Regions from separate parts of the Streptomyces sp. NPDC004609 genome, predicted to be linked through region 2. Evidence: riboswitches for the same ligand, from Rfam matches in the RefSeq annotation. Region 2 holds a riboswitch; each other region holds the start of a gene.

Evidence for each region. Region 2 has a riboswitch for thiamine pyrophosphate ahead of thiC (phosphomethylpyrimidine synthase ThiC). Riboswitches for the same ligand answer to the same signal wherever they lie in the genome.
Region 1: linked by a shared signal. The riboswitch ahead of ACFYT4_RS11750 (thiamine ABC transporter substrate binding subunit) and the one ahead of thiC (phosphomethylpyrimidine synthase ThiC) in region 2 are both predicted to bind thiamine pyrophosphate.
Region 3: linked by a shared signal. The riboswitch ahead of thiO (glycine oxidase ThiO) and the one ahead of thiC (phosphomethylpyrimidine synthase ThiC) in region 2 are both predicted to bind thiamine pyrophosphate.

What each region holds. Positions count from the first base shown of each region.
Region 1 covers NZ_JBIALS010000009.1:38,776-41,035, reverse strand. The annotation lists gene rlmN (23S rRNA (adenine(2503)-C(2))-methyltransferase RlmN) at 1-624, shown strand, start outside; TPP riboswitch at 853-963, shown strand; gene ACFYT4_RS11750 (thiamine ABC transporter substrate binding subunit) at 1,046-2,170, shown strand; gene ACFYT4_RS11745 (ABC transporter permease) at 2,230-2,260, shown strand, end outside.
Region 2 covers NZ_JBIALS010000005.1:98,833-101,092, forward strand. The annotation lists gene thiC (phosphomethylpyrimidine synthase ThiC) at 1-1,503, opposite strand, end outside; TPP riboswitch at 1,496-1,654, opposite strand; gene ACFYT4_RS06625 (YibE/F family protein) at 1,727-2,260, shown strand, end outside.
Region 3 covers NZ_JBIALS010000026.1:114,172-116,431, forward strand. The annotation lists gene ACFYT4_RS24570 (NAD(P)/FAD-dependent oxidoreductase) at 1-738, opposite strand, end outside; gene ACFYT4_RS24575 (hypothetical protein) at 786-1,166, opposite strand; TPP riboswitch at 1,274-1,386, shown strand; gene thiO (glycine oxidase ThiO) at 1,384-2,260, shown strand, end outside.

The DNA.
Region 1 (2,260 bases), on a different contig from region 2:
GCGCTGCGTGACGGCGAGGTGCCCGGCGGCCCGGCGCGGCTGTCGAACATCGTGTTCATGGGGATGGGCGAGCCCCTCGCCAACTACAAGCGGGTCGTGGGCGCGATCCAACGGCTCACCGATCCCGAGCCGGACGGGCTCGGCATCTCGCAGCGCGGGATCACCGTCTCGACGGTCGGTCTGGTGCCCGCGATGCTGCGCTTCGCCGACGAGGGCTTCAAGTGCCGTCTCGCCGTGTCGCTGCACGCGCCCGACGACGAGCTGCGCGACACCCTCGTTCCGGTCAACACCCGCTGGAAGGTACGGGAGGTCCTGGACGCCGCCTGGGCGTACGCGGACCGGTCCGGCCGCCGGGTCTCCATCGAGTACGCGCTGATCCGCGACATCAACGACCAGGGCTGGCGCGGTGACCTGCTGGGCCGCCTGCTCAAGGGCAAGCGGGTCCACGTCAATCTGATCCCGCTCAATCCGACTCCGGGGTCCCAGTGGACCGCGTCCCGGCCCGAGGACGAGAAGGCGTTCGTCGAGGCGATCGCCGCCCATGGCGTACCGGTGACCGTGCGGGACACCCGGGGGCAGGAGATCGACGGGGCGTGCGGACAGCTCGCCGCGACCGAGCGCTGACCTCGGCCCCGGGGCCGGTCTCCGGGATCGGCCCCGTACCGGCACCCCCACACCGCCTCTGCCACCGCACCGGCCCGCGGTACGGCCCACGGTGCGGCCCGCGGACCGGGCCACCCGTACCGGTCACTCGTACCGGCACCCCGTGCCCGGACGCGCCCCGAGCGGACAAATGACCCGCACCTGACATCGCGCGCTCCCGGCCTTGTACTCTGGGCTCGAACACGTGCATGCATCCGACAGGGGAGCGCCACAGCGCTGAGAGTGCGGTACCCATCAGACCGCAGACCCTCTGAACCTTGCCCAGGTCATTCTGGGTAGGAAGTTCGGTCGTAACTCAAGCTGTTGCGCCCTGCCCGGATTCTCGTCAGAGGACCGGGCAGGGCCGCGTCTCTTCCTGGCCACCCCCAGGAGGAATGATCCAGTGAGCACCACCAGGAAGATCACGGTCGCCGCGCTGGCCGCCGCGCTCGGCGTCACCACCCTCACCGCCTGTGGCGGGGAGACGAAGGACTCGCCGTCCGGCGGAGCCGAAGGACCGAAGGCGAAGACCGTCACGCTGGTGACGCACGACTCGTTCGCCGCGTCCGGCTCCGTGCTCAAGGAGTTCACCCGGGAAACCGGTTACACCGTCAAGGTGCTCAAGAGCGGTGACGCCGGAGAGGCGCTCAACAAGGAGATCCTCACCAAGGGCTCCCCGCAGGGCGATGTCTTCTTCGGCGTCGACAACACCCTCCTCTCGCGCGCCCTCGACAACGGGCTGTTCACCCCGTACGAGGCCAAGGGGCTGGCGGAGATTCCGCGGGCGGTGCAACTCGACGGCGACAAGCACCGGGTGACGCCCGTCGACACGGGCGACATCTGCGTCAACTACGACAAGAAGTACTTCGCCGACAGGAAGCTCGCACCGCCGCAGTCCTTCGACGATCTGCTCAAGCCCGCGTACAAGAACCTGCTCGTGACCGAGAACGCCGCCACGTCGTCCCCCGGCCTCGGCTTCGTCCTCGGCACGGTGGCACGCTACGGCGAGGGTTCCTCCCAGGGCGCGGACGCCGGGGGGTGGCAGGGCTACTGGAAGAAGCTCAAGGCGAACGGCGTCAAGGTCGTCAGCGGCTGGGAGCAGGCGTACAACGAGGAGTTCTCCGGCTCGGCGGGCGGCAGGAAGGCCAAGGGCGACCGGCCGCTCGTCGTCTCGTACGCCTCCAGCCCGCCGGTCGAGGTCCTCTACTCGGACCCGCAGCCGGCCGAGGCGCCGACCGGGGTCGCCACCGGCACCTGCTTCCGTCAGATCGAGTTCGCCGGGCTGCTGAAGGGCGCGAAGAACGAGGACGGCGGCAAGGCGCTGCTGGACTTCATGGTCTCGAAGAAGTTCCAGGAGGACATGCCGCTGAACATGTTCGTCAACCCGGTGGTGGAGGGGGCGAAGCTGCCGGAGCTGTTCACCCGCTTCGGGGCCGTGGTCGACAAGCCGGGCACCATCGCGCCCGACAGGATCGCCGACAACCGGGAGCAGTGGATTCAGTCGTGGTCCTCGCTCGTCGTGAAGTAGCGGTGGCGGAGCCCGGCCGCGTCCGGGACATCCGCGGAAGCGCGGTAAGGCTCGGCCTGATGGCCGTGCCCGCCGTGTTCTTCGCCGTGT
Region 2 (2,260 bases):
GTCCCATTTCTGGGCTCCCGGGTGCCCCTTGGCGAGATCGGCCGCGTGTGCCGCGATCTTGTAGGTGATGACGCCGGTCTTCACATCGTCCCGGTTCGGCAGACCGAGATGTTCCTTGGGAGTGACGTAGCAGAGCATGGCCGTGCCCCACCAGGCGATCATCGCCGCTCCGATGCCGGAGGTGATGTGGTCGTACGCGGGGGCCACATCCGTCGTGAGCGGGCCGAGCGTGTAGAAGGGGGCCTCCTCGCAGATCTCCTGCTGGAGGTCGATGTTCTCCTTGATCTTGTGCATCGGGACGTGACCGGGGCCTTCGATCATCGTCTGAACCTGGAAACGCTTGGCGATCCGGTTGAGTTCCCCGAGCGTCCGCAACTCCGCGAACTGCGCCTCGTCGTTGGCGTCCGCGATCGAACCGGGCCGCAGTCCGTCCCCGAGCGAGTACGTCACGTCGTAGGCGGCGAGGATCTCGCACAGTTCCTCGAAGTTCTCGTACAGGAACGATTCCCTGTGGTGCGCCAGACACCAGGCCGCCATGATCGAGCCGCCGCGCGAGACGATCCCCGTCTTGCGGCGGGCGGTGAGCGGGACGTAGCGCAGCAGCACTCCGGCGTGGACGGTCATGTAGTCGACGCCCTGCTCGGCCTGTTCGATCACCGTGTCCTTGTAGACCTCCCAGCTCAGCTCCTCGGCCCTGCCGTCGACCTTCTCCAGGGCCTGGTAGAGCGGGACGGTGCCGATCGGCACGGGCGAGTTGCGCAGGACCCACTCGCGGGTGGTGTGGATGTTGCGGCCCGTCGACAGGTCCATCACCGTGTCGGCTCCCCAGCGGGTCGCCCAGGTCATCTTCTCGACCTCCTCCTCGATGGAGGAGGTGACGGCGGAGTTGCCGATGTTGGCGTTGACCTTCACCAGGAACCGCTTGCCGATGATCATCGGCTCGATCTCCGGGTGGTTGACGTTGGCCGGCAGCACCGCGCGGCCTGCGGCGATCTCCTCCCGTACGACCTCGGGGGAAACGTTCTCCCGGATGGCCGCGTACTCCATCTCCGGGGTGATCTCGCCCCGTCGGGCATAGGCGAGCTGGGTCACCGCCCGCCCGTCACGGCCCCGGCGGGGCTGGCGCGGACGGCCGGGGAAGACCGCGTCGAGGTTCCTGAGCCCGCCACGCGGCGATGTGTGCTTGATCCCGTCGTCCTCGGGGCGCACGGGACGGCCCGCGTACTCCTCGGTGTCTCCGCGCCCGGTGATCCAGTGCTCCCGTAGCGGCGGCAGGCCGCGGCGTACATCGGTCTCGACGGTGGGGTCGGTGTACGGACCGGATGTGTCGTACAGCGTCACATCCGTCCCGTTGGTGAGGTGCACGTGACGGACCGGCACCCGGAGGTCGGGGCGTGAGCCCTCGACATATCCCTTGTGCCAGCCCGGCTTGCGCTCGCCGGACCCGGCGGCCCGGTCTGCGTTCCGGTCGGCGGCAGGCGTGCGTGCATCCTGAACGGTCATGAGACCTACTCCCTACGCCGGCATTACCCGGTAACAGGTTCGGCGGTCGACGCAGCGGTTTCCGCAGACGGCGTACTGGCGTTGGCCAGACGGGTCGTACGGCGATCAGCGCCCTCTCAGCCCGGTGCTCCGAGCTCCCGCGTGTGCAAAGGTGCCACCACGCTAGCGTCATGTCTGGCGTGCTGAACAGGGTGCCCCCGTCCGTTCTTGCGATGATCGGCCGGTGACCTCTTCACCGTCCGACCCCCAGCAGCCGCACGGACCTTCGCAGCCCCCCCGGCGACAGGAGCCGTCCGAGCCCGACGGGCACGTCCACGGCCACACCCACGGCCACGGCCCGGCGGCCCCCGTCTCCCGGCATCTGCGCAAGGTCATCGCCGCGGTGCTGATTCCCTTCGCCACCGCGGTCGCCGTGGGTCTGGTGGTCCTCTGGCCCGGCTCCGCGCCCGGCCATGAGCGCACCGGTGTGGGCTTCGACCGCCAGACCCAGCAGGGGACGGTCACGCGGGTCGACACCGTCGACTGCAAGGACGTGAACGTCGCGCAGGTCCCGCCCACGGGCGACACCGGCACTCCCCAGGGGCGCGAGGCGGTCAACGCCCAACAGGGCGACTGCAAGAAGGCGACGATCGAGGTCACCAGCGGCAAGGACAAGGGACGCACCTTCACCGAGATCATCCAGCCCGACGCGTCACGGCAGCTGGAGAAGGGGCAGGGAGTGGTGGTGGCGTACGCCCCCGACGCGCCCCGCGATCTC
Region 3 (2,260 bases), on a different contig from region 2:
CGCGAGCCAGGCGGTGGCGGGGCGGGCGCCGATGCCGACGACCACGGCGCCCGCGGCGATCCGCCGCCCGTCCGCCAGAACGACCGCGCCGGGCTCGACGCCGGCCACGCGCGCATGGGTGATCAGTTCGGTTCCGAACTCCGCGTACCACTCGGCCATGGGGGCGGTGACCTCGGCGGGCAGCGCGCCCGCCAGCGGCCGGTCCGCGGCCTCGACGACCGTGACCGAGCAGCCCGCCCCGCGGGCGGCGGTGGCGAACTCCGCGCCGATCCAGCCCGCGCCGACGACCACGATGTCGTGCCGTGTGCCGAGGACGGGCCGGAGCCGCTCGGCGTCGTCCAGGGTGCGCAGCAGGTGGACCCCGGGCACGGACGCGATGCCGGGCAGACCGATCGGTTCCGCACCGGACGCGATGACGAGGACGTCGTACGGGACGGGCCCGGCCTCGGTGTCCAGCTCATGCGCGCCCGGGCGCACCGCGGTCGCCTCACAGCCGAGGCGGAGCTCGACGGCGAGCTCCTCGAAGTCGACCTCGAAGGCCGATCCCTCCGCCGTGCCGAGGAGGATCGCCTTGGAGAGCGGTGGCCTGTCGTACGGCTGATGGGGTTCCGCGCCGATGACGGTGACGGAGCCGGTGAATCCCTCTTCACGCAGGGCGACGGCGGTCTGCACACCGGCCATGCCCGCTCCGACGACGACCACGCGGCGCGTCCGCTGCTGTTTCTGCTGCTCGCTCACCCGTCAACCTTACGCACCTGACGGACCGTCAGAAAAGAGGCTCCCCCTCACGGCCCCGCGCTACGGCCCCGCGGGGAGCCCACGCCGCGCTGTCGCCGCTCCTCCACGACGCTCGTCCCGCGCCCCGGCTGTGACTCCCACTCCCAGCTCTCCTCAAGGCGCACCCGCCCGTCGGGCAGCTCCACGACCGTCGAGACACAGTGCCCCGACGAGGTGGTGCCGTCCGTCTTCAGCTGCACATAGCGGAAATCGAGCCGGTCGCCGTCACGGGTGCCCACCAGATGCCCCCGGACCACGTCCCCGCCTGCGTACTCGGCCCAGATCCGGCCCTCCTCCTCGTGGTACGCGAACCGGGTGCGGGTGCCCACCTGGCCCGGGGCCTGATCCGCGACCGGGGAGAGCACCAGTCCGTCGAGCGACCTTGCCATGGCGACTCACTCCCTCGTGCTGCGCCCTCCCGGGCGGCGGCGGGCGGGGGCCGCCGCCCGGCACCACGTCTACTGCGAGTCGAGGGCTGGGGTTAGGGTGGCCACCGTAAAGCACTCGCGGGAGTCCGGACGCACCGGGCTGAGAGGGAGGCTGGACGGCCTCCGACCGTACGAACCTGATCCGGGTCATGCCGGCGAAGGGAGGGGCTCGCCGCCCATGTCGCACACCTCCGGTCCGTCCGAGCCGCCCGGGGCGTCCCCGTCCTGCCCCGCCGGGTGGCGCGTCCCCGCCCCGGCGCCACCGCCGGACAGCGCGCCCCCCGCACCGCCCGCGGGCACCGCCCCGGCGCCACCGGAGCCGCACCGCTCCTCGCCGGGGCCCGGCCGCGGTTCCCGTGTCCCGGACGTCCTCGTCGTCGGCGGCGGCATCATCGGGCTGGCCACGGCGTGGCGGACCGCGCAGCGCGGCCTGAAGGTCACCGTCGTCGATCCCGAACCCGGTGGCGGAGCCGCGCACGTGGCCGCCGGAATGCTCGCGGCGGTCACCGAACTCCACTACGGCGAACAGACCCTGCTGGCTCTCAATGTGGAGTCCGCCCGCCGCTACCCCGCCTTCGCCGCGGAGCTGGAGGAGGCGAGCGGCCGGGGCATCGGCTACCGCGCCTGCGGCACCCTGGCCGTCGCGCTCGACGCCGACGACCGGGCCCATCTCCGCGAGCTCCACGCGCTTCAGCGCCGCTCCGGTCTGGAGTCGGAGTGGCTGACCGGCCGGGAGTGCCGCCGTCTCGAACCCATGCTCGCACCCGGTGTGCGCGGCGGTCTGCGGGTCGACGGCGACCACCAGGTCGACCCACGGCGGCTCGCGTCCGCACTGGTCACGGCCTGTGAGCGGGCCGGGGTGACGCTGTGGCGCGGCTGGGCGGACCGGCTCCTCGTCGAACGCGACCGGGCGAGTGGAGTCGCCCTCACCGACGGCCGGGAGCTGACCGCCGGCCAGGTCGTGCTCGCGGGTGGCAGCCTCAGCGGACGGCTCGCCGGGGTCCCGGACGACGTCCTCCCGCCCGTGCGCCCTGTGAAGGGGCAGGTGCTGCGGC